DNA from 3 places in the Desulfovibrio sp. ZJ200 genome. Region 3 is predicted to be linked to each of the others. Evidence: predicted binding sites of a transcription regulator. Region 3 holds the regulator's gene; each other region holds the start of a gene.
The links. The regulator sigma-54, encoded in region 3, starts transcription at its own class of promoters, with help from an activator protein. The targets are predictions, from matches to a motif close to CTGGCACGGNNNNTGCTT.
Positions count from the first base shown of each region.

Region 1: a site for sigma-54 is predicted at 5,851-5,868, ahead of flgB (flagellar basal body rod protein FlgB). Genes of this name have one in related genera too.
Region 2: a site for sigma-54 is predicted at 6,526-6,543, ahead of G7Y52_RS05485 (ammonium transporter). Genes of this name have one in related genera too.

Region 1 is NZ_JAAKEH010000061.1:2,365-12,088, reverse strand. Features, by position in the region: gene mlaD (outer membrane lipid asymmetry maintenance protein MlaD) at 1-180, opposite strand, end outside; gene G7Y52_RS13165 (DEAD/DEAH box helicase family protein) at 451-2,850, opposite strand; gene G7Y52_RS13160 (hypothetical protein) at 2,895-3,089, shown strand; gene G7Y52_RS13155 (c-type cytochrome) at 3,340-3,651, shown strand; gene G7Y52_RS13150 (alpha-amylase) at 3,901-5,346, shown strand; gene G7Y52_RS13145 (hypothetical protein) at 5,499-5,675, opposite strand; gene flgB (flagellar basal body rod protein FlgB) at 5,909-6,322, shown strand; gene flgC (flagellar basal body rod protein FlgC) at 6,341-6,778, shown strand; gene fliE (flagellar hook-basal body complex protein FliE) at 7,034-7,480, shown strand; gene G7Y52_RS13125 (hypothetical protein) at 7,497-8,288, opposite strand; gene G7Y52_RS13115 (hypothetical protein) at 8,969-9,517, shown strand; gene G7Y52_RS13110 (hypothetical protein) at 9,628-9,724, shown strand, end outside.
Region 2 is NZ_JAAKEH010000012.1:56,438-66,161, forward strand. Features, by position in the region: gene G7Y52_RS05460 (DUF3540 domain-containing protein) at 1-600, shown strand, start outside; gene G7Y52_RS05465 (DUF4150 domain-containing protein) at 611-1,015, shown strand; gene G7Y52_RS05470 (hypothetical protein) at 1,012-1,665, shown strand; gene G7Y52_RS05475 (glutamine synthetase III) at 2,456-4,648, opposite strand; gene G7Y52_RS05480 (P-II family nitrogen regulator) at 4,684-5,022, opposite strand; gene G7Y52_RS05485 (ammonium transporter) at 5,066-6,274, opposite strand; gene G7Y52_RS05490 (sigma 54-interacting transcriptional regulator) at 7,108-8,775, opposite strand; tRNA gene G7Y52_RS05495 (tRNA-Glu) at 9,278-9,354, shown strand; gene G7Y52_RS14890 (hypothetical protein) at 9,385-9,609, opposite strand; gene G7Y52_RS05500 (IS630 family transposase) at 9,617-9,724, opposite strand, start outside.
Region 3 is NZ_JAAKEH010000026.1:39,780-49,503, forward strand. Features, by position in the region: gene G7Y52_RS08870 (C4-type zinc ribbon domain-containing protein) at 1-673, opposite strand, end outside; gene G7Y52_RS08875 (Nif3-like dinuclear metal center hexameric protein) at 693-1,487, opposite strand; gene G7Y52_RS08880 (hypothetical protein) at 1,474-1,644, opposite strand; gene G7Y52_RS08885 (hypothetical protein) at 1,747-1,926, shown strand; gene G7Y52_RS08890 (phosphoribosylformylglycinamidine synthase subunit PurQ) at 1,908-2,717, opposite strand; gene G7Y52_RS08895 (CTP synthase) at 2,961-4,604, shown strand; gene rpoN (RNA polymerase factor sigma-54) at 4,922-6,349, shown strand; gene raiA (ribosome-associated translation inhibitor RaiA) at 6,385-6,924, shown strand; gene rapZ (RNase adapter RapZ) at 7,095-8,033, shown strand; gene G7Y52_RS08915 (PTS sugar transporter subunit IIA) at 8,068-8,511, shown strand; gene G7Y52_RS08920 (PTS sugar transporter subunit IIB) at 8,514-8,972, shown strand; gene G7Y52_RS08925 (hypothetical protein) at 9,108-9,662, shown strand; tRNA gene G7Y52_RS08930 (tRNA-Arg) at 9,707-9,724, shown strand, end outside.

The DNA.
Region 1 (9,724 bases), on a different contig from region 3:
GCCCGCCAGCTCAACATCCGCGCCCACGCGCAAACCCGAGGCGGAATCGAAACGGGCGGAAAGCTCGAAGCCCTGATGCGTGAACAATTCCATCCGGCCCAGCTTGATGGTCAGATAGGCCACGCAGACAAGGCCCAGCAGCACAAAGACGCCCACGGCGGTTTCACGAATGTTGTTCATTATGCTTGCAAACTCCGGACTGCGTAACAAAGGCAGTACTTTTTGCATCATACTTTGAGAAACGCAAACTTTCAAGCCCTCGCTCCGGCGAGCGATTCACCTTTGAGATGATTTTCTTAAAAAATTCATTTTAGAGCATTTTCTCTTTGAAATTGCTCTGGCGGCCGCGGGAGCGGACGCCCGCGCCGAATGAGCGTCCAGGCCGCGTTCTGGACGCGAAATGATGGCAGCGCCGCTTTTGAAATTGAATAATTTCAAAAGCAAAATGCTCTAGGCTGCGGCGTCATACAAAAGGTCTTCCATTTCCCTGATCGCGCTCATAAAGTTCTCCTGATTGCCGAAGGCCTGAAAAATCTTTTTCATTCCGCCAAGGTTGCCGCAATAGGTTTTCAGGGCGGCAAGGTCGTCAATTTCGCGGATGCCGTTGCTGGTGTAGGCATCCAGCAGACATTCCAGCACGGCGCGGGCGGTATCCTGATACTTTTCCAGAAATTTCGCGCCGCGCACCTTGCTGGCACGTAGCTGGCGGGTCAGCATCGCACCGCCAAAAGCGATGTGCCGGATCATGTCAAACTCGTCAAAGTCGGGGTTGCCCAGTTCTTTTTTCAGGTGTTCCACCAGAATACCGCGCTGTTGCAACTCCTCAATAATGATTTTTTTGGCCCTGCCGTCGTTCCATGCCTGCCGGAACGCTTCCTCCGTGGGGAAGCAGGACAGAATATTCTTGCGGGTGTACTCCGCGAATTTTTCCGTCACAAGATTACCGTTTGCGTCAAGATAGCTGACGGATTTTCCCAGTATAGTAATTTCCACGCCATCCACCACGATCATTTCACGCGGCTGCTGGTCATCTCCCGCGTCCTGTCCTGTATCGGGGCCGCCATCCTGACCATCGGACGGAGTGTCCGCAAGAGGCGTTGGCGAATCATCGCCGTCCAGTCTGCGTGGCCTGACTGGCGGATCGCCATTGCCATCCCAGTTGGTTTCATCATCGGCGGGGCCGTCAAAGTCAGGATCATGGAACAGCGCGCAAGCCCCGCGAAAATCAAGAATGGTGAAAAAGGTCTTGTCAACGTCAGGCCGCAGGCGGGTACCCCGTCCGATAATCTGCTTGAACTCGGTCATGGACCTGATGTTGCTGTCCAGAACAATCAGCTTGACGCACTTGGTATTTGCCCCGGTGGTGAGCAGCTTGCTGGTGGTGACTACCACGGGATAGGGGCGGTTTATGCTGATGAAATCTTCATACAGGCCGCGCCCTTCTTCGTCATCGGCGGTCATGCGCACGACATAGCGATGGTCAGCGGCGGCAAGATCGCGGTTGCAGGCGCGCATGGCGTCGCGCATGTTGGCCGCGTGGCGTTGCGTGGTGCAGAAAATGATGGTTTTGGACATCCGGCCAAGATGCTGGAGATAATTGCTGACCACCTCTGCCACCTTGCGAGTGCGGCTGCGCAGTTCTATCGTCCTGTCAAAATCGGCAAGAGTGTACTTGCGCATGGGCACGGGCTTGCCCTCTTCGTCCACGTCTCCCTCTTCCGGCTCCCAGCCCTGCACGTCCTTATCCAGATGGACGGAGACAACCTGATAGGGCGCAAGAAAGCCGTCCTCAATGCCCTGTTTCAGGGTGTAGGTGATAAGCGGCTCGCCAAAGTAATCCAGATTGTTGGAACCGTCCTTTTCATTGGGAGTGGCGGTCATGCCTATCTGTATGGCTGGCTGGAAGTAATCAAGAATATCGCGCCAGCTGCTCTGTTCGCTCGCGCTGCCCCGATGGCATTCATCCACAATAATCAGGTCAAAATAGTCCGGCGGCACCTGCCTGTAATGTTCTGCCACTGACTCCGTCTGATCGCCCTTGAGCTGCTGGTACAGGCCAAAATAGATTTCGTAATTCTGGTCTATCTTTCCTTGCCGTATTTTGGTGGCCGTGTTGAAGGGGGCAAAATCATCGGCCAGAGTCTGATCGACAAGCTGATTGCGGTCGGCGAGGTACAGGACATTTCCGACAACTCCGGCCTTTTTCAGCCGCCAGACTATCTGGAAAGCCGTGTAGGTTTTGCCCGTGCCTGTTGCCATGACCAGCAACACGCGCCTGCGATGCCTGCCGATAATGGCGTCCACCGTGCGGTTGATGGCCTGCATCTGGTAATAGCGCGGCGTGTGTCCATCGGCGGAGGTATAATAGGGCGCGCTTTCCAGCTTCTGTCCTTCTTCATCCGCTATGCCGTGCAGTTCGCGCCAGCGTTTCCACAAGTCATCCGGCGAGGGAAAGGCGTCAAGGGTAATAGTGCGCTGTGTGGCTGTGGGGACTTCGTACTCTATGAAATCCTGCCCGGCAGAGGCGTAGGCGAAGTCAACGCCAAGCATACGCGCATAGGCAATGGCCTGATCAAGGCCGTCCTGTGCGGTCCTGGTGGCTTTTTTTGCCTCAACCACGGCAAGGGGGAGATTAATGCTACGGCAAAGGATATAGTCGGGTTTTGTGCGGGTTGACTGGTTATCTTTCTGGGCAAAATTTTGTCCGGGGATAATGCGGTAGCGATCAGCCTTGAGGGAATATTCCATGAGTATCTGATCCGCCTTCCAGCCTGCCTTTTGAATGGCGGGGGTGATACGTCTCAGCTTGGTATCTTCTTCGGATTCATTGCCGAATCGTTTTATTGGCATACGGGGCGTCCCCCTTCAATACTCGGGATATTCGCTTTAATTCGATGTTAGACGGAACGGGTACGGAGCGCAAGCTAGAGCATTTTCTCTTTGAAAATGCTCTGCTGACGCGAAAGCGGCAGCCGCCGCAACGCGGCGTACATTCAGGCGAAAACCGCGTTTTTTGCCTGAATGCCACCTTTGACTTTCATAAAAAGTCAAAGGTAATCTGCTCTATCTCCATAAGTATATCCAACTAGAGCATTTTGCTAATGAAATTAGCTAAACTATCCGGCAGGGCGAAACCATACAAGCCGTGAAAGCGCAGGCAAAATTTACTTGCGCTGTTAAGCGCCGGAGCGAGCGTTTCAAAAGCAATATGCTCTAAATGTTATAACAGGGAAAATATGATTACATTTTTTCATCCTGAATCTATTGCTTCCGCATTGATATAGATTTACTATTAAATTTAGTTTTACTGATGTTTATCATTGCGCAAGGAGTAAATATATGCCTGCAACCTGGAAAAAATATGGATGGGCAGTGGCCGCGTTCGTTGCATTGGCCGCTGCGCAGGTCCATGCCTCTTCCAATAACCCACTGGTGGGAGAAAAACTGTATAAAGAATCCTGCATGGCCTGTCACACGGAAGAACCTGCAGGAATGATGGGCGCTTCCACGGCTTTGCTCGTGAAAAGAATGCATACTGTCAAAGCAATGAAAGCGCCTGAGAACAAAGTTGCTCATATGCAAAAGGTTTTGAAGACGTTCTCGGATCAGGAGATTACTGATATTGCTGTCTATCTCAATGGCATGAGATAAGCTTGCATATTTCGCCGCAGAGTCTGTTGTGAAAGCAGTGGACTTTGCGGCAATTTTATAAATTTTATCCTATTGCGTAGAATTTATTAAAGTCCTCGCGTTATGAGCACGGTTTTATTTGAGAGAGGTAATTATTTTTTTGTTTTCGTTGTAGAATTTCAGATATTTTTCATTACGGCTGTTCTGTTTTTCTGAACAGGCTATACTAACAGCTATTGTAGCTGATTTCAATACAATAATGGAGCAACTATGAGCGTTAACGGAATGATGATGCAATACTTTGAGTGGTATATGCCTTCAGGCATATTGTGGAAAAAAGTCAAGGATTCCGCAGAGCAACTTTCCCGGGAAGGAATCACGGCCCTCTGGCTTCCCCCTGCCTACAAAGGCGCGAGCGGCAAGGAGGATCAGGGCTATGCGGTTTATGATCTCTATGATCTGGGCGAATTTGATCAAAAAGGCAGCGTGCCCACAAAGTACGGCACCAAGGATGAACTGCTGGAAGCCGTGCAGGCCGCGCATAAGCACAATATTCAGGTGTATGCCGATATTGTTCTGGATCATATGATAGGCGCGGATGCAACCGAAATCGTCAAGGCCGAGGAGCACAATCCGGACAACAGACTGGAGAAAGAGAGCGGTTTGAAAGAAATTGAAGTCTGGACGCATTTTACCTTTCCGGGCAGGCACAAGAAATACTCGGATTTTGAATGGCATTGGTACCATTTCACCGGCATTGATTACGACGAACGCAAGGACGAAGAGGGCATTTTCAAATTTCATGGCAAGTATTGGGAAAAACAGGTGGATCAGGAGAACGGCAACTTCGATTATCTGATGGGCGCCTCTCTGGATCTGAACCATCCGGAAGTGAAAGAGCAGCTTAAACGCTGGGGCCTGTGGTTTATGAAAACCACGGATCTGGACGGATTTCGCCTGGATGCCGTCAAACATATGAAGTTCAGCTTTTACAACGAATGGCTGGACGAGATGCGTTCAAAATACAGAGAAGAACTCTTCACTGTGGGCGAGTACTGGAATTCGGACCTCGCGGCCCTGAAAAACTATGTGGACACCACAGAAGGCGCTCTTTCCCTTTTTGACGTGCCCCTGCATTTTAAATTTTATGAAGCCTCCAACGGCATGAACACTTTTGACATGCGTACCATTTTCGACGGCACGCTGACCCAGGACAACCCCAACAAGTCAGTGACCTTTGTTGACAACCACGATACCCAGCCGGGCCAGGCGCTGGAGTCCTGGGTGCAGGAATGGTTCAAGCCTCTGGCCTATGCCATGATCCTGCTCCGTCAGGACGGCTATCCCTGCATTTTTTATGGAGATTACTACGGCATCGAGCACAGCGGGAATCCCCCCTTGCGGGAGAAGCTGCTGCCTTTGATGCAAGCCAGAAGAGAGCATGCCTACGGCAAGCAAAATGACTACTTTGATCACCCCAACACTGTCGGCTGGACGCGGGAAGGCGACGACGAGCATGAAAATTCCGGCCTTGCCGTGCTTCTGACCAACGGCAGCGACGGTGAGAAAAAAATGTATGTGGGCAAAAAATTCGCCGGTTCGCAGTTTTACGACATCACCGGCAATGTGGATGAACTTGTTACCATAGAAGAAGACGGAAATGGCCTGTTTACAGTCAAGGCCGGTTCCGTTTCCGTGTGGGTCAAGAAAATCTGATTGCCGATCCGCGGGATTGTGCCTTGATCTTAGAGCAGATTACCTTTGACTTTTTATGAAAGTCAAAGGTGGCATTCAGGCGAAAAACGCGGTTTTCGCCTGAATGTACGCCGCGTTGCGGCGGCTGCCGCTTTCGCGTCAGCAGAGCATTTTCAAAGTGAAAATGCTCTAGAGCAGATTACCTTTGACTTTTTATGAAAGCCAAAGGTGGCATTCAGGCGAAAAACGCGGTTTTCGCCTGAATGTACGCCGCGTTGCGGCGGCTGCCGCTTTCGCGTCAGCAGAGCATTTTCAAAATGAAAATGCTCTAAGCAGGGTCTGCCGCCCATCCGGATGGGCGGCAGACCCTGCTCTTTTGGGCAAGGCTGAGGGTGCCACGGGCAATTGCGCTGCAGGGCATGAGATTCTTTTCGCCGTGACGCGCAGGTCAAAAAAACGTCGTTGTGCGGCGTTTTTTACGTTTTTCATTTTGTAACTAATGAAAAATATTATTCTAATTCCAGAGTGGAATAAACTTTGCTTGCTGAAGGCAGGCATTCCCCGCCGGAATGCGGGAGGTTGTATGAAAAGTTTGTTCAATAGCCAGATCGGCCTTGTGGGCAAGGTCATGGACATGCAGTTGCAGCGGCAGAATGTGATCGCCAGCAATCTGGCCAACGTGGAAACGCCCAATTACAAGCCGCGCGAATTGACCTTTGAAAAAGAATTGCAAAAATCCCTGGGCCTGGACATGAGAGGCGTCATGAGCCGCACTGACCGGGGGCACATCCCCACAGCCTTCAATCCCGACAACTTCGGGCCGGAATGGTCCAAACAGTTCAAGCCGCGCCAGATCCACGGCGAGGATCGCGTCAGTCTGGACAAGGAAATGGCCAAGCACGCCAAAAATCAGCTCCAGTACACGGCTCTGACCCAGGTGATGACCAAGAGCTTTGAGGGGCTTTCCACAATTATCCAGGACGGCAAGCAAAGCTGATCAGGAAGGTGAATTGTCATGGATTTTCTGACCGCGCTGGACATCAGTGCTTCCGGGCTGACGGCCGACCGTACCCGGATAAATACCATAGCCATGAACCTGGCCAATGCAAAGACCACGCGCACGCCCCACGGCGGCCCCTACCGGCGGCGCACCGTGGTGCAGGTGGCCACGGATGTGGATGATCCTTTTTCCGTGCACATGCGTTCGGCCCTGGATCGCGAGCTCAAAGGCGTGCGCGTGCTGGCCGTAAGCATGGACAAGCGGCCGCTCAAACAGGTCTATGAGCCGGGCCATCCCGACGCCAATGCCGAGGGCTACGTCTTTTATCCGGATATCAACGTGGTGGAGGAAATGGCCAACCTGATGACCGCCCAGCGCAATTACGAGGCCAATGTCACCACAGTGGAAGCCCTCAAGGGCATGTACCTGAAAGCTCTGGAAATAGGCAAATAAGGGTTTGGGCGCATTTCGCGCAGGCATCCGGCAGTCTGTTTTCCGGGCGCGGCCCGGCGCGGAGAAAGGGCCCGCGGCAGAGCGGCAAAAGGGTTTACTAGAGCAATTTCACTTTGAAATTGCTCTGGCGGCCGCGGGAGCGGACGCCCGCGCCGAATGAGCGTCCAGACCGCGTTCTGGACGCGAAATGATGGCAGCGCCGCTTTTGAAATTGAATAATTTCAAAAGCAAAATGCTCTAGAGAGGAGTGAAGGCATGAGCGTTCAGGCATTGGGCTTGCGGGCCTACAGCGATGCATTGCGGCATTTCAGCAAGGTGGAGGGAAATCTCAAGCAGGGCGTGCCTGTGGGCAGGCAGACGCTGTTTGCCAAAACCCTGGATCAAAGCCTCTTGCGCGACAGCGTGGATCGCGGCGAAAATTTCGGGGCCCAGGCGGATTTCATACAGCGGGTTGCGAGCCCGCATACGGCCGTCACTCCGAACAACAGCTTCACCGACACAGTGAAGAACTCGCTGAACAGGGTCAACGAGCTGCAGAGCGCCAAGGCGCAGGCCATTGAAGATTTTGCCTCGGGCCGCAGCCAGAATGTGCATGAACTGATGATCACCATGCAGAAATCCAGCCTGGCCATGAAGATGACCAGCGCCGTGCGCGGCAAGGTGCTGGAAGCCTACAAGGAACTTTCCAAAATGCAGTTTTAGAGCGGTTAGAGCATTTTCAAAGAGAAAATGCTCTAGCGCACAGATTTGACTTTTCCAGCAGTTTCCCTATCTTTTCATTGAAAGAGCCCACGGCTCCCATGTCGGGACGACTAAGGATAGGCCCGGCATGCGTAGCAGCGTGTCTTGCACTAACCTTGCCGCTGTCATCCGTGATGCTCTTTTGCTCCTCACCTACAATATCGTAGCCTGTCAGCAGCCAAGTTTTTTTCTTGCCGTGTTCCTCCAGCGAGAGCACAGCCCTGTATCCGTCTTTATCCAGATGGACTGTCTTGTTGCCCTCGACGAAACGCGTAATCTTTCCATTGGCTACCGCTTCCAGCACGGGGGCAATGCAGGCGCTTCCGTGGCGCTGTTCGATGTGGATAAGCCCCTTTTTCTCGTTGCCCCTGATGATGGTCACGTCATTGGTGCCCCCGAACTGCTCAAGGTCGTTGCGCAGGCCCGGCACTGCAGCTTCCGCCTTGCCATTGGCAATCTCGCGCATGGCGTCTTCCACCTTGTCGCGCCGTGCACCCTGAGCAGAAGGCGAGTCCCACTCCGCCAGTCCGACATTGCCCTTGGTGATTTCCCCAGTCTCGGTCTGCACCTGGAAGTGCTTTCCCTTGCTGGTGGTGAACCATTTCCTGGCGTCCAGAGCCCCGTCAGCCACCACCACGAAGGCCTGCGCATAGCTACTGGTGGTATGCTTTGCGGCGCTTCGGACAAAGTCTCCGGCGATCTTCCGGGCCTTGTCGCTCCAGCGGCGCATCCAGTAGCGGAACAGGCGCCCCAAGACCTTCTGCATCATGCGCGGGGGGGGAGGCGTCCTGCGCGATGTCCTGCGCAGGCTTGGGGGCAGCGTCGGGCACGATGCGGGCCTCGTCCTTGCGATAGGCCGCGCGCAGCCACCAGACGGTGGCTCGCTGCATCTCGTCGATGAGCCGGAGCAACTGGCGGCGGTAGGCGGCGCGGACGCCCGCATTGGGGTGGAGGGCGCGAAGGAACTTAGAGCAGATTACCTTTGACTTTTTATGAAAGTCAAAGGTGGCATTCAGGCGAAAAACGCGGTTTTCGCCTGAATGTACGCCGCGTTGCGGCGGCTGCCGCTTTCGCGTCAGCAGAGCATTTTCAAAGAGAAAATGCTATAGGCACGGGGGGCCTCCTCGTCCGCAAAGCGCAGATTGACAACCTCAAAGAGAGGAGCTATCTTTTTATCAATCAGCGACGGATTTCGCTCTTCATGATTCGGCAAAGGCCCGAAAGACACTTGAGCGGCATCCGTCGCTTTTTTTTGTATGCTTTTCCCGATCCCTGAACGGCCGGGTTCCTTCACGCGTCACGCTGTAGACCATTTGGAACATCGACGTATGCGCCCGCACGGCCGGAGGCTTTGCAGCCGAGCTTGAGCACCTGGAAATTCAGGGCATACAGGACGAGGGCACGCCCGGCGAGCGCAGTTATTGGGAGGTCAAGGACAGTCTCGCCTCCATGCAAGGCTTGCGGGAGCGTGACCCCTACACGTTTTACGCTCAGGTGCAGCAGCGGCCCACGCCGCCGGGCGGAGCCATGATCAAGACGGACTGGATACAGCAGTACGCGAGCCCGCCCGGAACATTGCATACCCTGCTGTTTGTCATGGATACCGCGCTCAAGACGGCCGAGCGCAATGACTACTCCGTCCTCTCGCTGTGGGGCTTCGACGGCGTCAGCGTCTATCTGCTGGACGTGGAGCGCGGCGAGTGGGAAGCCCCGGACCTGCTGACGACTTCGGCGGCCTTTCTGGCCCGGCACCGGCCGCGGCGGCCCTCTCCGCTCAGGCTGCGCGGCGTGCTGATTGAGGACAAGGCCAGCGGCACGGGTTTGATACAGAGCCTGCGGCGTGACGAGACGTTGCGGGACATGCCGATCATTCCCGTGCAGCGCGGCACGGACAAGGTGAGCCGCGTCAATGACGTGCTGCCGTTCATCCGGGCCGGCCGCCTGCGCGTGCCCGAGTCCGCGATCCCCAGGGATGGGAGGGGAAAGGCGAAGGGCTGATACCGTTTTACGCCGCCCTTGTTCAGCGCCGCACCAGGAGCGAAAAGACCCTGTTTCTGGGAGACGCCTGCACGGGAGCCGACGAGATCGCCAAGTTGCAGGAGGAGGACATGGGCAGAAAGCCCACGGACTTCCCAGGCGCGGCGGCCTTGTGTTTCGCGCTTGCGGAAATCGACGTTGACCCATGGCCGGAATGGGGCGAGCGCG
Region 2 (9,724 bases), on a different contig from region 3:
GCCTCCCCCGGCGCGCCCACACTGGAAACGGGCTGCGTGCTGGAGGCCGGCCGCGCAAGCCTGATCCTGCTCGGTCGGGGCTGCCGCTGGCACGCGCAACCGGCCGCCTCCTGCCTGCTGGCTCCGCAAAAGGGCGACGAAGTGCTCTTTGCTCCTCTGCCCGACGGCCGGGCTTTTGTGCTGGCCGTGCTCACGCGCGGGGAAAGCGAGGCCGTCCTGCATTTTCCCCACGGCGCAACGCTGAACTCGCCGCTGCCTCTGCGGCTCAACAGCGCCACAGCCTTGCGCCTGACCGCGCCCGAGACCGATCTGGACGCCGCCCGGCTTGAGGTGCGCGCCGCCAAAGCCCAGGCCGTTCTGGGCGAGTGCGGCCTGCTGGCGCGCACGCTGCGCGCGGCGGGCCAGCGTCTGGAACAGACCTTTGAGCGCCTTACGGCCCGTCTGGGCTCGTCCGCCCGTCTGGTGCGCGGGCACGATGAAACCCAGGCCGCCAGCAGCCGCCTGGCGGTCAGCGGGCAGGCCGCCGTGCAGGCGGGCGGCATTGAGCAGACGGCCGCGGAAATCGTGCGCATTGACGCGCCGCAGGTCCATATTTCATAAGGAGTGCGCCATGTTCGCCCTGACGATGGGTACAGGCCAGACTATGGGCATGCCCGACACCTGCCTCACGCCCACGCCCGCGGGCCCGGTGCCCACGCCCTATCCCAATACCGGCATGAGCTCCATGTGCCCCTCGGCCGTAGCCACAGTGCTCATGGGCGGCACTCCTGCGGTCAATCAGATGGCCAGCATCGCCACGAGCTCCGGCGACGAGCCCGGCGCGGGCACCGGCGTGGTTTCACACATGATCAAAGGCCAGAATATGTGGATTTCCGGCAGCACCTCGCTCATTGTGGGCGGCACGCCGGTTATGCGCCTGACCAGCGCGGGCGGCTGCAACGCCATGGGCATGACGCCCAACGGCACGTCCACCTGCATTGCGCCCAGCCAGACCTTTGTGACGGTGCTGCGATGAAGGGCCGCCGCCTTCCCACAGGCGCTCTCCCGGCGCTGCTCCCGGCGCTGCTCCTGGCGTTGCTGCTGACCTTTGTTGCGCTCCCGGCCGGAACGGCGTCCTTCAGCAAGCTCAAGCCTCTTGAATACCAGGTGTTCGGCGTCACCCTGGAAACGCCGCCGCGCGAGATTCGACGAACCCTGAAGCGCAAGGGCTATCTGCTCACCAGAACCGAGAGGACAGGGGCGGATGCGTATCTGGTGGAGGCCTTTACCGCGGGCAAGCGTCACCGCCTGTTCACCCATGTCTATCTGGCCTCCTGCCCGGAAACCGGAGAAACCGTGGGCATTTACGCCAGCGGGGAAGACGGCGCGACCATCCTGGCCCGGGCCCGCGAACGCTACGGGATCAAAGGCACGGATCTCGCCGTTCCCCCTGCCGACGGCGGACCCGGCGGTTTTATGCGTCCGGAGCGGGCCTACCGCAAGGTCTACCCCAACGTGACCGTCTCCTATTACAAGATCAAAAATTTTGAGAGCTATACCCTGGCTTTTGAAAGCCCGGCGGCCATGCGGCGCTGCCGGAGCACTCGCGCCGGCGACGCTTTGGCTGAAGAGGCCCTGCGCCGCCATATTCAAAAGGAGTCCCGGCAAAAGGCGGTGGCGGATTAGAGCATTTTCTCTTTGAAAATGCTCTATTTTAAATGGTTCAACGAAAATTCTTTCCCCGGCAGAATTACGAGGCAGTGTCCCGAAAAAACAAGGTTTTTTCTGATAAGAGTGAACAGGCCCTAGAGCGGAAACCTCTTCAGCTTCCCGCTCTCGCGTTGCTCCTGCCTTGTCCGTTGCGGCGGAAAAGGCGTGAGAATTTCCTGTTGCGGCGTGCGGTTCCGCAACCGGCCGGGAGCCGAGGAACCCATCTTCCCCCCCGGGATGCGGCTCCCTCGGCTCCCAACAATGAAACGTACGCTCTTGTCTGCTAACCTCTACCTCTTTTGTTTACCGCATGTTATCATTGAGATGTTCTCACGCCGTACCCAGTGCGGCGCGTCGCATCCCTGCCATGCATGGCGTTGCGTCGCGGGCAAGGCCATGCGCCTTTTTTCGGCTGAGCGGGCCTTTGAAAAAGCCTGGCCCTGCAAAGACAATCAGCCTTGGAGCATTTTTTGATTGAAAATATCTAGAGCATTTTGCTTTTGAAATTATTCAATTTCAAAAGCGGCGCTGCCATCATTTCGCGTCCAGGCTTCAGCCGTTGCGACGAAGGAAGCTACGGATGAAGACAGCAACTGGTTACCGCGACAGCCAGCCAACGCAACCGCTGTCGCTATCCGTAAGCAAGCAAAGCTTGCTAACGGCTACCGCAACGCGGTCTGGACGCTCATTCGGCGCGGGCGTCCGCTCCCGCGGCCGCCAGAGCAATTTCAAAGTGAAATTGCTCTAGTTTCAATCAAAAAATGCTCTAATGCGCCCAAAGCAGTTCCGAATACTTGGGCAAGACCCACAGGCTGTCCTCCACCAGCCTTTCCAAAGTGTCCGCATGCGCGCGGCATTGGCTCATGGCGGCCAGAATGTCGTCGCGCGCCTGTCTGGCCTGCTCCAGGGCGTCCTGGCCCTGCCGGGTTTCTTCCACGGCCTTTTCCAGCCTGTGCACGCCGCTTTGCAGGGCCGTGATATGCGTTCGCAGAAGATTGAAGTACTCCTCCTCGCTGTTGGCGGCGTTTTTGCACAGAACCGCGCGGGTCTTGAGCACCGCGTCAGCGGCTTTGGCCTGGGCCTCCAGGCATTGCGGCAAGACCTGGGAGCGCAGCATATTGGCCATCAACTGCCCCTCAATGCACAGGGTCTTGGCGTAGTTTTCCAGCAGGATTTCCTGGCGGGCCAGAATTTCGCGCTCGCTCAGGATGCCGTGACGCAAAAAGACGTTCATGACGTCAGAATCGCTGTAATGCTCCAGGGCCGTCACCGTATTGTTGTAATTGGGCAAATTGCGTCTGGCCGCCTCCTCGGGCCAGGACTCGGCATAGCCGTTGCCGTTGAAGACCACGGGCATATGCTCCTTGAACAGCCGCGGCAGCAGTTCCTGAAGAGCCGCGTTCAACGTGCTTCCCGCTTTGAGCGCGGCTTCCAGTTCCGTAGCGATGTCGTCCAGGGCGCAGGCCACGGCCGCGTTGAGCGCAATGTTCACCGGCGCCACGGATTGCGAGGAGCCCACGGCCCGGAATTCAAATTTATTGCCGGTAAAGGCAAAGGGGCTGGTGCGATTGCGGTCCGAAAGATCCACGGGCAAGGGCGGCAGCGTGGAAACGCCCACCTCCATGACCGGATTTTTTTTGCTTTTGGAAGCCTTGCCGCTGATAATGCCTTCCAGCACTGCCGTGAGCTGCTCGCCCAAATAGACCGAAAGGATCGCGGGCGGTGCCTCGTTGGCCCCCAGGCGGTGATCGTTCCCCGCGCCCACCGTGCCCAGGCGCAGGGCCGTGCCGTGCTTGTGCACCGCGCGCAGCACCGCGGCCAGAAAGACCAGAAACTGCGCGTTGTCCTGCGGCGTAGTGCCCGGATTGAGCAGATTCCGGCCGTGGGAATCGCACATGGACCAGTTGTTGTGCTTGCCGCTGCCGTTGACCCCGGCAAAGGGCTTTTCGTGCAGCAGGCAGACAAAGCCGTGCCGGGCCGCCATGTGCCGCAGCATGTTCATGGTCAGCATATTGTGATCGCAGGCCATATTGGCTTGCTCATAGACCGGGGCAATTTCAAACTGGCCCGGCGCGACCTCGTTGTGCCGGGTTTTGGCCGGTATGCCCAGGGCCAGCAGCTCGTTTTCCACATCCTGCATGAAGCTCATGACCCTGGCGGGAATGGCCCCGAAATAGTGGTCCTCCATTTCCTGCCCCTTGGGCGAAGGCGCGCCCAGCAGGGTGCGACCGGCGAGCATAATGTCCGGGCGCAGCGCGGCAAGGTTTTTATCCACCAGAAAATACTCCTGCTCCGGCCCGACCATGGCCTGAACGTAAGTTGCCGAGGCATTGCCGAAAATGCGCAAGATGCGCAAGGCCTGGTCAGAGAGGGCTGCCGTGGAGCGCAGGAGCGGGATTTTGCGGTCCAGGGCCTCCCCGGAATAGGAATAAAAAAACGTGGGGATGTGCAGGGTCGCGCCGTAGGGCGCCGGGATAATGAATACGGGCACCGAGGGGTCCCAGGCCGTGTACCCGCGCGCCTCAAAGGTGGAGCGGATGCCCCCGGACGGGAAGGAGGAGGCGTCCGGCTCCCCGCTGATCAGCATTTTGCCGGAAAATTCGCTGATCACCTGGCCCTCGGCCGTGGGGGACAAAAAGGCGTCGTGCTTTTCGGCGGTCAGGCCGGTCATGGGGTGAAACCAGTGCGTATAATGCGTAGCGCCGCGCTCAATGGCCCAATCCTTCATGGCGTTGGCCACCACATCGGCAATTTCCGGATTGAGCCGCTCGCCGTTGCGTATCGTATTGGCCAGCTCCCGGTAGACATCTTTGGGCAGGCGCTTGCGCATCACACTCAGGCCGAACACGTTGCGACCGAACACGGAACCCGCCTCATGGGATTTTTCCTCCTGGCAGGAAGGCCGGAGCGGCGCCGCGTCAATGGCTTTGAAGATTGCCTGTTTGCGGGGGGAAGTCATACTCTTGTCTCCTTTTCTCGTCTGATTCTGGCGTGTTACACTGCCTGGTTGCCGCGCTCGCCCGTGCGGATGCGCACCGCGTCCAGCATTTCGCTGATGAAGATCTTGCCGTCGCCCACCCGGCCGGTGCGGGCCGTGGCGATCACAGCCTCCACCACTTTTTCCAGGGCTTCGTCATGCACTACCAGCTCCAGCTTGAGCTTGGGCAGGCAATCCACCTGCATGGTCGTGCCCCGGTAGACTTCAGTATGCCCGCGCTGGCGGCCGAAGCCCTTGATTTCCGTATAATTCAGGCCGTGGATCTCCAGCTCGGAGAGCGCCTTCTTGACCTTCTCGAACATGCCGGGCCTGATGATAATCTCCAGCTTTTTCATGACTCGCTCCTTGTTGCCGTATTCCGTGATTGCGCCCAGGGCGCTACAGCGTATAAGCGCGTTCGTTATGTTCGCTCAGATCCAGACCCGTGGATTCCGCTTCGGGCGTCACGCGCAGGCCGACAAGAGCATCCACGAAACTGAGCAGGACGCGGCTGACGACATAGACAAAAATCCATGTGCCCAGAACCGAGACGAACTGCACCCAAAGCTGATGCGGGTTGCCGTAAAACAGGCCGTCCACGTTGTTGATGGCGGCGCTGGCGAACAGGCCCGTGGCCAGCGCGCCCCAGGTGCCGCCCAGGCCGTGGATGCCCACTACGTCCAGGGCGTCATCATAGCCGAATCTGTTTTTGAGCAGCACGCCGCCGTAGCAGATCATGCCGCCCATGAAGCCGATCAGCATGGAAGGCAGCAGATCCACGAAACCCGCGCCCGGCGTGATGGCCACCAGACCGGCCAGGGCCCCGGAAACAGCCCCCAGGGTGGTGGGCTTGCCAACGCGCTTCCATTCCACGAGCATCCAGCCCAAAATGCCGCCGGCCGAGGCCAGATGCGTGGTCAGCAGAGCCTGACCGGCCAGCGGGCCCGCGGTCAGGGCGCTGCCTGCGTTAAAACCGAACCAGCCGAACCAGAGCAGGCCGCCGCCCAGCAGGGTCAACGGCAGGTTGTTGGGCGTACCGCCCTGCGGCCCGGCGGCCTGCCGCGGCCCGAGAGCCTGGGCGCAGGCCAGCGCAGCTGCGCCGGACGCCATGTGCACCACGGCCCCGCCCGCAAAGTCCACGGCGCCCATCCGGGCCATCCAGCCGCCGCCCCAGACCCAATGGGCCATGGGCGCGTAGACGAAAATCAACCAGAGCCCGGAAAAGAGCAGCATGGCCGAAAAACGGATGCGCTCCGCATACGCGCCCGAGATCAGGGCCACGGTGAGCACGGCGAACATGCACTGAAAGGCCATGAACACGGTATGCGGCAGTTGCGGCGCTGCCGGAGCGGCCACGCCCGCCACGCCACGCAGAAAGAGGTAGGAACAATTGCCGATCAGGCCGCCCACGTCCGGCCCGAAGGCCAGCGTATAGCCCACCACGGCCCAGAGCACGGTAGTCAGGCCCAAAGAGGCGTAACTGTGCATATGGGTGGAAAGCACATTGCGGGCGCGCACCAGGCCGCCGTAAAACAGGGCCAAAGCCGGGGTCATCAGCATGACCAGAGTGGCGCAGACGATCACAAAAGCAGTGTCCGAGGCATTCATGCCCATCTCCCTCATGGCCTGGGCGGCGTTGTGGATACTGCGCGGATCGCGGCAGGGCGCAAAAGCCTGCCGGAGCGTAGCAACAGCCGCCCGTACCGGTTGAAAAACCTTTCAGGCAATGGAGCCGGCGCCTTGGCCCCTGCCCGCGCGGTCTAGAGCATTTTTTGATTGAAAATATTCATTTTCAATCACTTCGCCGCCATCATTTCATGAGCAAAACGCTCTATGCCGCGTCCTCGTTTGCCGGGGGAGAGCATGAAGCGTACCAGGACGTGAAGCGTGGCGGGATTGGTGGGTAACACTGTAATTTTACAGGATATTTTTTCTACTCCTCCATGCCGTTCTCACGCGTGTGCCCTGCTTGGCAATAAAAAATCCACATTTCTGTAGAAAAATAAAAAAGCTCAGGCCCGCGCACAGCGCAGACCTGAGCAGATCCCAAAAATAGTATATAAAATGAAAAGGTTATCGTACTATCTTAAAATACACATTTTTGTAGATATTTTGCGCGGCTTTTTGGTCTGAACAGACAAAGAGAGGGCAATAAAACGCCTGGCGTCGCGCTGCCTGCGGTTGTGGCAACAGAAAAAAACGTCAGGAAAATCTACATTCAGGTAGATTTATCCCGTTCGAGCGGAGCGAGTTACGGGCGCGGTAGCTGTAGCCCGCAAGGGCGTACAGATAGCGACAGCAGCGCTATCGACAGCAGAGATGCGACCGGATGGCGGCCCGCAGGGCCGTGCCCGTTAGCCCAAAGGGCTTACGGGCATCGACAGCAGAGATGCGACCGGATGGCGGCCCGCAGGGCCCCTTCAGCGGGCGCTGTGCAGCGCTTATTGCCCGATGCTTTGAGGCGGGTTGGCGTTTTCAGGCGCGTCCCGATCTGCCATCCGCCCCTGGGCCGCCACAGCCGCGGCCCGGAAGTCTTTGTAGTCCAGCCCGTATTTCTTGAGGCGCAGGGCCATGATTCGCTCCGTAAGGCCGAGGCGCGCCGCGGCTTTGCCCATCCGGCCGCGGCTCCATTCCAGGGCTTCCACAATGCAGGCGCGTTCCAGCTCATCCAGGCGTTCCTGCAGCCCGCCGGAAATTCCGGGCAGCGCGCAGCAGGCGCTGCCGCCCTGCCTGCCGGCGCACTGGACGCTGTGCAGGCCCGGCGGCAAATGCTGGGGCAAAATCAGCCCTTCCCGCCCCACCAGAAGCACGGCCCGCTCCATGACGTTTTCCAGCTCGCGGATATTCCCGGGCCAGGCGTAACGTTGCAGCATATCCATGACGGCCAGGGAAAGACGCGCGTTTTTGCGGTTCCCGGCCTGCGCGTAGCGGCGGATAAAGTGATCGGCAAGCGGCAGAATATCTTCCGGACGCCGACGCAGAGGCGGCAGAAAAATGGGGAAGACATTCAGCCGGTAGAATAAATCCCGGCGAAAGCCGCCCTGCGCCACCATTTCTTCCAGGTTGCGGTTGGTGGCGGTGATGATCCGCACATCCACATGCCTTGTTTCCATGCCGCCCAGGCGTTCAAAGCTGCGCTCCTGCAAGACGCGCAACAGCTTGGCCTGGGTCATCAGCGACAGCTCGCCCACTTCATCCAAAAACAATGTGCCGCCGTCAGCCAACTCAAAGCGGCCCTTGCGCATGGCATTGGCCCCGGTAAACGCGCCGCGTTCGTGCCCGAAGAGCTCGCTTTCAATGAGGTTTTCCGGCAGGGCCGCGCAGTTCAGCGATATAAACGGCCTGGCCGCGCGCGGGCCGGACGCGTGGATGGCCCGGGCCGCCAATTCCTTGCCCGTGCCGGATTCCCCCTGCAAAAAAACCGTTGTGGCGGAAGAAGCCACCTGGGCAATCTGGGCATAGACCTTCTGCATGATTTCCGAGTTGCCCACAAAACCTTTGGGCCGCAAGGAGGGCCGCCCCTCTTCGCTCATTCTGCCCTGCGTTTCCAGAGCCGTATGCCCCAGAAGCGAGGCAATGATCAGGAGCAGGCGCACGTCGTCTTCCAGAGTGGCGGTGTCGGCCAGGAGGCGATCCACGGAAAGCGCGCCCACCACTTGACCATTGAGCCGGATGGGCACGCAGATGAAGGAAATATCCTCTTTGCTCAGATCGCGTGAGCGCGTGCGGTTCAGAAAAAGCGGCTCCCTGGAAACATGGGTGATGTACATGGGCCGCCCGCTCTCAATAACCCGGCCAGTAATGCCTTCGCCGCGCACATAATGGCCGCGGCGTCGCTCCGCCGGTTTGAGGCCGTAGGACGATTCAATGCGGATCTCGCCTGTCCGGGGGGAAACCAGAGTGATGGCCCCGCGCATCATGTGCAGATGTTCCGCGATCAGGGCCAGGGCTTTATCCAGGACGCTGGCCACGTCTGTGACCGCATTCATGACCTGGACCAGCTCCAGCAAAAGCGTAAGCTGGCTTTCGCAATGGCCGGGGGTGGGCATGGAGGGGAAAGCCGGGCTGCCTGCCCTGGTTGCGCGCAACGTGGATTTGATCCTGGGCATCTGCCGCCTATATCCCAATCGGCCGCGCCGCGCAATGCGCGGCGCAAGGCGCCGAAAGCGCGGGACTGCCCGCACATCCGGGAGTCTGAGCAGCGTTGGAGCGTTTGCCGGTCAGGCCGACAGCGGCGCACCCACACTGCGCCGAAAACAGGGCCAGGGCTGCCGCATACGATGCGGCAGCCCTGACGGCGATGCGGCAGCATCGCCCGAAGCCGCAGGCTTCGTGGGAGCGAAGTGCGCGCCGCCGAAGCAGCTCTTACCAGCGTTTATGATATAACAAATTATTGCACTTAGAGTATATTGCTTTTGAAACGCTCGCTCTAGAGCTTAACGGCACAAGTAAATTTCGCCTGCTCCTTAGCTGTTGGCATGGCTTCTCTCTGCCAGGTCGTTTAGCTAATTTCATTAGCGAAATACTCTACTATTCAGATGCGTCTGCCCTAAAACAGGGGATGAGCGCCTTGACACAATGCTTTTCTTCCCATACAAGGCTCCTTCGCTCGTCCCCATCGTCTAGCCGGCCCAGGACAACGGCCTTTCACGCCGTCGACAGGGGTTCAAATCCCCTTGGGGACGCCAAAGATTTCAGTGGGTTGCAACAGCCCTCGCTTACTGGAGTCTGCTGGTTACAGACTCCCGGTTACAAAATGCCTCATGAGTTCGCTCCTCATGGGGCATTTCCCTTCTCTGCCGCAGCTCGCTCCGCTGCAGTTCATCCTCTGCCACCAGGTGCGCCATCAGAGCGGCTCCGGCCTGACCGATATCGGTCTTGCTCAGGGATGCCTGAATGGCCTCTTGATCCGTATACAGCCCCATCTTGCGCAGGTAGAGCATTTTGCTTTTAACTTTTTACATAGCCACAGGATTTAAACCATCCTTCAGCGTCTTTTTGTGTGATACAACTTAATGCTTTTCCAATGGATTTGTACAGTTCATCACATGTTTTTGC
Region 3 (9,724 bases):
TCTGCTGACCACGCTGCAACTCAATAAAGGACTGCGGCGGCACGGCAATATTGCAGCCCGAGCAAACGCCGTCTTTGACGGCGACAATCACGGGATGCTCCAGGCGCACGCGAATGAACTCATAGCGCATGAACACGGGCTGAGGAATGAGCTTGCTGACCTGGCTGCGCTTTTCATTCAATTCTTCCAGATTGTCCTTGGCCTTGCGGAGTTTTTCCTCCAGGCCGTCGCGCTTTACTTCAAGTTCTGCCTTAAGGGCAGAATAGTCGCGATCAATTTCGGCCAGCGCGTCATTTTGCAACTGCAACTCTTCCAGAAGAGTCATTTTTTCTTCTTCCCGAGAGCGGTTGACTTTTTCCATGCTGTCCATCTCACGCATCATGGCATGGTATTCGCGTGTATTGCCCACTTGCATGAGCTTGTTCTTGCTCTTTTTGATTCGGGCGGAGTCGTCGTCGATTTCCAGAGAAAGTCGTTTTTGCTGTTCCTGCAAGTGCGCGAGTTTATCCAGCACGCGGTTGCGCTGCGCATCGGCTGCTTCAAAACGCTGCTCCAGTTCCTCAAGGTCACGAGGGGCGCTCTCCAGTTCCTGCCGGACGGCAAAAATGGCGTCATCGACCTTTTGCAATTCCACCAACTGCTTTATCTGATCAAAATACAAGGCACTGCTCATACCATAAACCTCCTGGGAGTCATGACACAACAAGCGGGCGCAGCGGAGACCTGGAAGGCACGAAAAAAATTTCCAAAGGCTCAAGACGCTCCCGCAGCAAACGACACATGCGGCGCATCATTTCTTCTTCAAGGCTGTGATGCCCGACATCAAGCGTGGAAATTTCAGCCGCAAGCGCCGTGTGGTATTTCACGTCGCCGGTTATAAAAAGCCCGGCCCCGGCCACGCGCGCTGCGGGCAGCAGGGAAGAACCCGAACCCGTGCAATAGGCCAGACGTCTGATCGTTCCCGGCGTTGGGCCGCACAGAGCGGCTGTGGACAAGTCCAGGTGACGGGCCAGGATTTTCACAATTGCTTCAAAGCCGAGGGGGGAGGGCAGATCGCCGGCCAGACCGAAGCCGAGAGGAAGCGTATTGCCGAAAGGCTGCCCGCTTGTCGGCTCCAGCACCGCGAGATTGCGCAACTCAAGCTCCTGAGCCAGCCAGCCGGCCGGTCCGCGCCCGTTGACATCCAGGGAGGTATGCGCCGCATAGAGCGGCACATCGGCCACCAGCAGGAGGCGCAAAACCTCGTGGTAGTCGTCCAGCCGAGCGGGCAATACCGGCGTAAGCAGCAGAGGATGGTGACTGAGAATGCACTCTGCGCCCAGCTCAAGGGCATTGCGTACGGAAGAGGGCGTAGGATCCAGGCAGACGGCCAGAGCCGCGACATCCTCGCGCCGGGCAGCTACCTGCAGGCCTGAGCGATCCCAGGACGCTGCCGCGGCAAGAGGCGCAATTTTTTCAATGGCATTAATTATTTCAATAAGTTGCATCAATATTGCCTTTACTAAAAAAGGCACTTTCTTGCCTTGGGCAGAGAAAGCGCCTTGCAAAATCATCCGGCGTACTCAAAGAAACAGAAACTTGCGGCAATAGTGTTCGCACCTTGCAGAGGGCGGCGCGCGAATTTGCTTCGGATTCACGCGACATTGGTTTTACTCCATCTAGCTGCTAATCTGAGAAGATTAGCCCAAAGAAAGAATTTTGTCAACGGGCGAGGGGCGTTGCCACTGCCGCTTTGCGTCAACCGCTTTGGAATGCTGCGGGCTGCGGCTAGAGCATTTTCACTTTGAAAATGCTCTGCTGACGCGAAAGCGGCAGCCGCCGCAACGCGGCGTACATTCAGGCGAAAACCGCGTTTTTCGCCTGAATGCCACCTTTGACTTTCATAAAAAGTCAAAGGTAATCTTGCGCTACTGGCCGCGCAAATAACGCACCGCATTGACAAAAAGCAGCGTTCCGGGCGGATCCAGCTCGCCTCGCGTCCAGGCAGGGTGATTTGTCACATGGTGAAAGGCTTCGGGGTGAGGCATGAGCCCCAGAATACGGCCGGAAGGATCGCTCAGCCCTGCAACGGCAAGGATCGAACCGTTGGGATTAAGCGGATACTCCTGGGTAGGTTTGCCGGTTTCGGGATCTACATACTGCAGAGCGATAAGCTGTTCTGCCTGCAGGCGGCGCAGACAGTCCTCATTCTCGGGAACCAGCTTGCCCTCGCCGTGGCGGACGGGCATGGCCAGCATGGGCAGCCCCTTTGTAAAAACACAGGGGCTTTGGGGGTTGGGCAGCAAGTGCACCCAGCGATCCTCGTAACGCGCGGAATCGTTGTGCCCGAGGGAAACCTGACGCTCAAAACGCACGCCGCCCAGGGCGGGCAGCAGGCCCAGTTTGACCAAAAGCTGAAAACCGTTGCAGATGCCTAAAATCAACTTTCCCTGATCCAGAAAATCCCGCAGATGTTGCAGGAGCGGCGTGCCGGCTGCATCCTTGAGATACCGCCAGCGCATTGCCGCAGCCTGGGCCGCGCCCAGGTCATCGCCGTCCAGAAAGCCGCCGGGAAAGATCAAAAAATCATACTCGGACAAACGTACCCTGGCGGCGACCAGATCGGAAAAATGCACCACATCGGCCCTGTCGGCCCCGGCCAGGCGCGCCGTGTGCGCGGTTTCCAGATGCGAATTGACGCCGTAGCCGGTGATTACCAATACGTTGACCGTGGCCATGCCGGTGGAGCCTCCTTGAAGATCTTCGGAAAACAGCAGCACGGCATACACAGCCGTCTGAAAACGCGGAGCGCCGCTGCCAGGGGCGAGAAAGGCGACCGGGATGACGGCCGCGCCTTGCTGAAAAAGGGAAAAATACACTACGTAGCTTGCGTTGCGTAGTCAATGCTAGCCAAAAAAATCATTTTGGTGTACTGCCATCCGGTTAAGCGGATCAGCTCTTCAAGCAAAAGGTGGGAGGCCATGAAAACCAAGTTTATTTTTGTGACGGGCGGCGTCTTGTCTTCGTTGGGCAAAGGTCTGGCAGCCGCTTCTTTGGGCGCGCTGCTGCAGACGCGAGGCCTTTCAGTAACCATCCAAAAGCTGGACCCTTACATCAATGTAGACCCGGGCACCATGAACCCCTTCCAGCACGGCGAGGTTTTCGTGACCGACGACGGGGCCGAGACGGATCTCGATCTGGGCCATTACGAGCGTTACCTTGACGTGCCCATGTCCCGAAAAAACAACACGACCTCTGGCGCCATTTATAACCAGGTCATTGCCAAAGAGCGGCGCGGCGACTATTTGGGAGCCACTGTTCAGGTCATCCCGCATATTACCGATGAAATCAAGAAAACCGTGCTTTCCCTGGCTGAAGGCGAAGACGCCCCGGATGTGGCGATCATAGAAATCGGCGGCACGGTGGGCGACATCGAAGGCCTGCCTTTTCTGGAGGCAATCCGCCAGTTGCGTTCGGATCTGGGGCGCGACAACTGCCTTAACATCCACCTGACGCTGGTTCCGTATCTGCGCTGTGCCGGCGAGCACAAGACCAAGCCCACGCAGCACAGCGTCAAGGAATTGCTTTCCATCGGCATCCAGCCGGATATCATCCTTTGCCGTTGCGAGCAGAGCATACCTCAGGAAATGCGGCGCAAGATCGCGTTGTTTTGCAATGTGGATCAGGATGCGGTTTTTTCCTCTGTGGATGTGGATAATATCTATGAGGTGCCCCTCAAATTTTATGAAGAGGGCTTTGATCAGAAGGTGGCCATTATGCTGCGTCTGCCTGCGCGCAATGCCCACCTGGAAAACTGGGAAAAGCTGGTGCATGACTGCGCCAACCCTCAAGGCAAAGTGACCATTGCCATTGTGGGCAAGTATGTGGATTTGAAAGAGGCCTACAAAAGTCTGCACGAGGCTCTGATCCACGGCGGCGTGGCCAACAGGGTGGCTGTTGAACTGCGCTACGTCAACTCTGAAAACGTGGATGAACGCAATGCCGCGACGCTGTTCAAAGGCTGTAACGGCATTCTGGTGCCCGGCGGCTTCGGCTACCGGGGGGTGGAAGGTAAAATTGCAGCCATCCGCCATGCTCGTGAGAATCTTGTGCCTTTCTTCGGCATCTGCCTTGGAATGCAATGCGCGGTCATTGAATTCGCCCGCCATGTGGCCGGGCTGGACGACGCCAATTCCGAAGAGTTTAACCCGCTTTCGGATCACAAAGTCATTTATCTGATGACCGAATGGTTTGATTTCCGCACCAAGAATGTGGAAAAGCGCAATGCCGCCAGCGACAAGGGGGGCACCATGCGCCTGGGGGCGTATCCCTGCAAGATTCTCTCAGGCACCAAAGCGCACGAGGCGTATCAAAAGGCATTGATCGAGGAACGGCATCGCCACCGCTATGAGTTCAACAACGCTTTCAAGGAAAGTTTGGCTCAAAAAGGCATGGTTTTCAGCGGTACCGCGCCGGACGACTCCCTGGTGGAAATCATGGAGCTGCCTGACCATCCCTGGTTTTTGGGCTGTCAATTTCATCCCGAGTTCAAGTCCCGGCCTATGCAGGCCCACCCTCTTTTCAGGGAATTTATCAGGGCCGCCAAACAGCACGCAACATCCTGACCTGCCTTTTTTGAGAATTCCACTCCTGCCGGGCATGACCCCACAGGGAAAGGCTGTTGCCTTTCCCTGTGGGGTTTTCGGCACACGCCGCCGGTTTGAAAGCAGCCGGGATGCGGCAGGGCTTGCCCATCGGACAGCACGCCTTATCTTGGAAATTGTGCCTTTCTGTGCTCTGCCGGAGTCCAGGCCGGGCTTCTCTTTCTTTTCATGCTCGCAACCTCCGGCTATTGCATAATTTTTTCGCGTGTGGCACAGTACTTGATACAAGAAAATCTCTTCTCGGGCTTTTTCGTCCGGACTCAGCTAAAAGAGCAGACATGGCACTGGAACTTCGTCAGCAGTTAAAACTGGCTCAACAGCTTGTAATGACTCCGCAACTGCAGCAGGCCATCAAGCTGTTGCAGCTCTCGCGTCTGGAGCTGTTGGAGACTGTGCAGCAGGAATTGCTGGATAATCCTTTCCTTGAAGAATCCGCGGGCGACGATCCTGCGACTGCCGAGCAGCCGGAAAGCCGGCAGGATGCGGCGGAAGAGGGCGTTTACGACAAGGAGCTGGCTCGTGACGCGGACTGGGAGGACTATCTCGGCGAATTCGCCAGCACTCCCCGCCTTGCGCAGTCGCGCGAATCCGAAAGCGCCGAGGAAATTTCGCCGCTGGAAGCCCGGTATGCCGCAAAACCCACGCTTGAAGGCCATTTGCTCTGGCAGTTGCGCCTTTCCACGCTGAGCGAGCGCCAAAAAGAGATCGGCGAGGCGATCATCGGCAACCTCTCTTCTTCCGGCTACCTGCAGGCTACGCTGGAAGAAATCGCCGCACTGACCAGGTCCAGCCCCGAAGAAGTCCAGACGGTGCTCCAGCGCGTGCAACTGTTCGATCCCGTGGGCGTGGCCGCGCGCGACGCGCGCGAGTGCCTCCTGGTGCAGCTCAAAAATCTGCATTATGACCGCGATCCTGTTTTGCTGGATCTGGTGCAGTCGCACCTTGAGGATCTTGAGGCCAAACGCTACAAGCCCCTGCTGCGCAAGTTCAAGTTGGACATGGAGGAGCTCAAGGAATACCTGGTGATCATCCAGAGCCTTGATCCTTTGCCCGGAGCCAGTTTCGGCGGCGGCGAGCCCACCTTTGTGAGCCCGGACGTCTTTGTCTACAAGATGGGCGACGAATTCGTGATTCTGCTCAATGAGGACGGCCTGCCGCAGTTGCAGCTTTCTTCCTTGTCCCGGATGGACATGGAAGCGGCGTCGGAGAAGGAAAAAGAGTATTGCACGGAAAAAATGCGCTCGGCTTCCTGGTTGATCAAAAGCCTTTACCAGCGCCAGCGCACGCTTTATAAGGTGATGGAGAGCATTGTGCGCCATCAGCAGGCTTTTTTTGAAGACGGCGTCACAAAACTGGCCCCGTTGATTCTCAAAGACATTGCCGATGACATCGGCATGCACGAATCCACGGTCAGCCGCATTACCACCAATAAATATGTGGCCACGCCGCACGGGATCTTTGAATTGAAGTTCTTTTTCAACAGTGGCCTTGAATTGGACGACGGCAGCCATGTAGGTTCCGAAAGCGTCAAAGCCCTGATCAAGAAATTCATCGCCGAGGAGGACGCCAAGGCCCCCCTGAGCGACGAGCGCATCGGCGAAATGCTCAAGGAACGCCTTAAGGTCAACATTGCCCGGCGTACAGTGGCCAAATACCGCACTGCGCTTGATATTCCCTCGTCATCCAGGCGCAAGGAGCACTTCTGATTCCGCGTTGTGCGTTGCCATCCAAGGAGGAATGCATGAATATCTCTTTTGCCTTCAAGAATTTCGAGGCCTCCGATCATCTCAAGAAGTATGCCCGTCGCCGTATGGAAAAGCTGGGCCGTTTTTTCGGAAAGTCCGCGGGTCTGGAAGTGAGCGTGGTTCTGACGGTGGACAAGTTTCGCCATCGCTGCGAGGTGACCGTCAGCGGCGAAGGTCTGCATATCAAAGCCACGGAACAAACCACGGACATGTACGCGGCCATTGATCTTGTGACGGACAAGATAGAAGCGCAAATCAAGCGCCAGGTTTCGCGGGTCAAGGAGCAGCGCCGCACGGCTCGCAATGCCGACGTGGATGTTTTTACGTATAATCTTGACGCGCAGCCTGAGGAATCGCAGACGGTGGTGGGCACGGATCGCTTTGCGCCCAAGCCGATGCATCTTGATGAGGCAATTATGCAATTGGACTCCATTGGCGGAGAATTTCTGGTTTTTCTTAATGCGGAAAACAACCGCGTGAATGTGGTCTATCGCAGGCGCACAGCCGGCTATGCTTTGATAGATCCGGTATTGTAAGTATACATAATTTCCTGTCGGAACGATTTTTGTTACAAAGATCGTTCCGACAGGGCAGGCGTTTTGCGTATCATCTGCCGGGCCCCTTTCCGATATGCCGCAGTAAGCCCGCGGAATCAATTTTGCCTGCAACACATCCCTGTTTATTTGTGTTCGCATCGAGCATTGCCATGAGCACATCTGCCCCGCACGCCTTCCCCGATTCCCCTGGCATCAGCGCCTCGGCACATGCGCAGGCGGCGGTGCGGGCCTGCATCGTCACCGGCCTTTCCGGAGCGGGCAAAAGCACGGCTTTGCAGGTGTTTGAGGATTTGCGCTACTTTTCCGTAGACGGTCTGCCCGCCAGCCTGGCGCCGGAAATGGTCGACATGATGGAACGCCCGTCCATGAGCCATTTTAAGGGCATCGCCCTGGGCATGGATATGCGCCAGAACAATTTTCTGGATGAAATCAATGAAGCCCTGAGCGCCATGACCGCCAAGGGCATCCGGCCGCTGCTGCTTTTTCTGGAAGCCGATGCCCAGGAACTTATGCGCCGCTACGCCACCACCCGCCGTCCCCATCCGCTTGAACGGGAGGGCATGGGGCTGGAAGCGGCGCTTTCCGCGGAACGCAGCAGCTTACGCCCGCTGCGGGAAATGGCTGATCTGGTCATTGACACCTCGCGTTTCTCCATCCATGATCTGCGCAGGGCAATTCAAAAACGCTGGAGCGGCAATAAGGGCAACTTGCGGGCCATCCGCGTGAATGTCATCTCATTCGGCTTCAAATACGGCGTGCCGCGTGAGGCTGATTTTGTCTTTGACCTGCGCTTTCTGCCCAATCCCTATTTTGTTGAAAGCTTGCGCCCCCTTTGCGGCAAGGACAAAGCCGTTGCGGATCATGTCCTGGCTTCGCCCGCTGCGCAGGAATTCAAGGGCAAACTGCTCGATCTGCTTTTTTTCATGCTGCCCCTGATGGAAGCCGAAGGGCGCTACCGGGTCGCCATAGCCGTGGGCTGCACAGGCGGGCGGCATCGCTCCGTGGCCATGGCTGAAGAAATTCTGCAGGCGCTGCGCCAGGCGGATTATCCCGCTACGCTGGAGCACCGCCACCTTGAACTCGGCTGAAAAAACTGGCAGGCTTTGCTTTACGAGGATTGCCATGACGGATGAAAAAAAGGCGGCGCAGGTTGGGATTATTATTGTATCCCATGCTGATTACGGATCGGCCATGCTGCGCACTGCCGAATTTATATTGGGACCGCTGAGCGACTGCAGTTCGATCAGCGTTGATGTGGCGCATGAGGTTTCGGAAACCGTGCGCCGTTTGGATGACGCGGCCCAACGTCTGGACAAGGGCGCGGGCGTGATCATTCTCACGGACATGTTCGGCGGAACGCCGACCAATCTGGCGCTTTCCCTGTTGGGAAATCATAATGTGGAAGTGGTGACCGGCGTCAATTTGCCCATGCTGCTTAAAGTTTTCACGTCACGCGACAAAGAGCTCGAAGAACTTGCGCAGCTCGCCGGCGAGGCCGGCGCCAAGGGCATTGTTGTGGCAGGCAGCATGCTGCGCAACAGGGCCCGCGATAAATCGGGCGAATAATAATGTGGTTTCGTGTGGATAATCGACTGGTTCACGGGCAGGTCATTGAGGCCTGGCTGCCCTATACCGGAGCCAGGCATCTGGTGGTGGCCAATAATGAATTGGCCGCGGACACATTACGTCAACAGATCGTGGAATTGGCCGTGCCGCAGCGCGTTCGCACGCATTTTATCCCCCTCCGGCTGCTGGCGGCGACGCTGGACGCCTGCGGCGAGGACACTTTCGTGCTTTTTGCCAACTGCCAGGACGCACGGCGAGCCTGTGACGACGGCATAGCCATGCAGGTGCTTAATCTGGGCAATCTGCACTATGGGCCAGACAAATTGCAGCTTCTGCCCCATGTGGCCCTTTCCGCGCAGGACAGGGAGGATCTGCGCTTCATGCGGCAGCATCTGGTGCAACTTGACTTTCGTTGCGTGCCTACGGAAACCGTGCGAGGATACTATGATCAACTTCTCTGAGCTTGTATTCTCCGGGCTTCCCTACGCTTTTTTTTTGTCCTCGCGGGCGCGGCGCGCTCATCCTGCATTGTAGGCATTATCGACCGGCCCATATCCCTGGCTCTCCTTGCGGGTTTCTGCACCTCAGACTGGGCGTTGGCTCTGGCCCTGGGCATCGCCCTGGAGCTGCTCTGGCTGGATGTGCTGGAACTGGGCAGCGTGGTTCCGCCTTTCAGCGGCCTCGCTTTTTTGCTGCTGTTTCCATTGGCCGCGCATTTCGGCTGGAATCAGCCCGGCCCTTTGCTTTTGCCTTTGATCCTGACCATGTCGGCTGCCTATGCGGGAAGTTGCCTGGAAGTCCGGCAGCGCGCCGTCCAAAATCTTTTGGTGGACAGGCTGGAAGCCTGGCGCCAGGGCGACGGATGCGGCCTTTCCCCCGGGCAGGCCATTTTGCGGGCCACGCTGTTCAGGGCCTTTGGCCAATTCCTGCTCTATGCCGTATGCTACAGCCTTATTTTCAGCCTGTGTTCGGTGCTCCATGCCTGGCAGGCCGCGCCGTCCCTGCCTTTTCTGACCTGGCCCATGGTGTTCGCCGCTTCGCTGATGGGCGCCATACTCTCATTGCGTACCCGGCAGGCCTATGGCGTCCTGCTCATGGGCTTGGGAGCACTTGCGTTGCTGTTGTGGGCCCGGCAGCACGGTCTGCCATGAGGCTCCTTGACACGGCCCGCAAGAGCATCTACAAGTGGGTCCACGCGCTCGTAGCTCAGTCG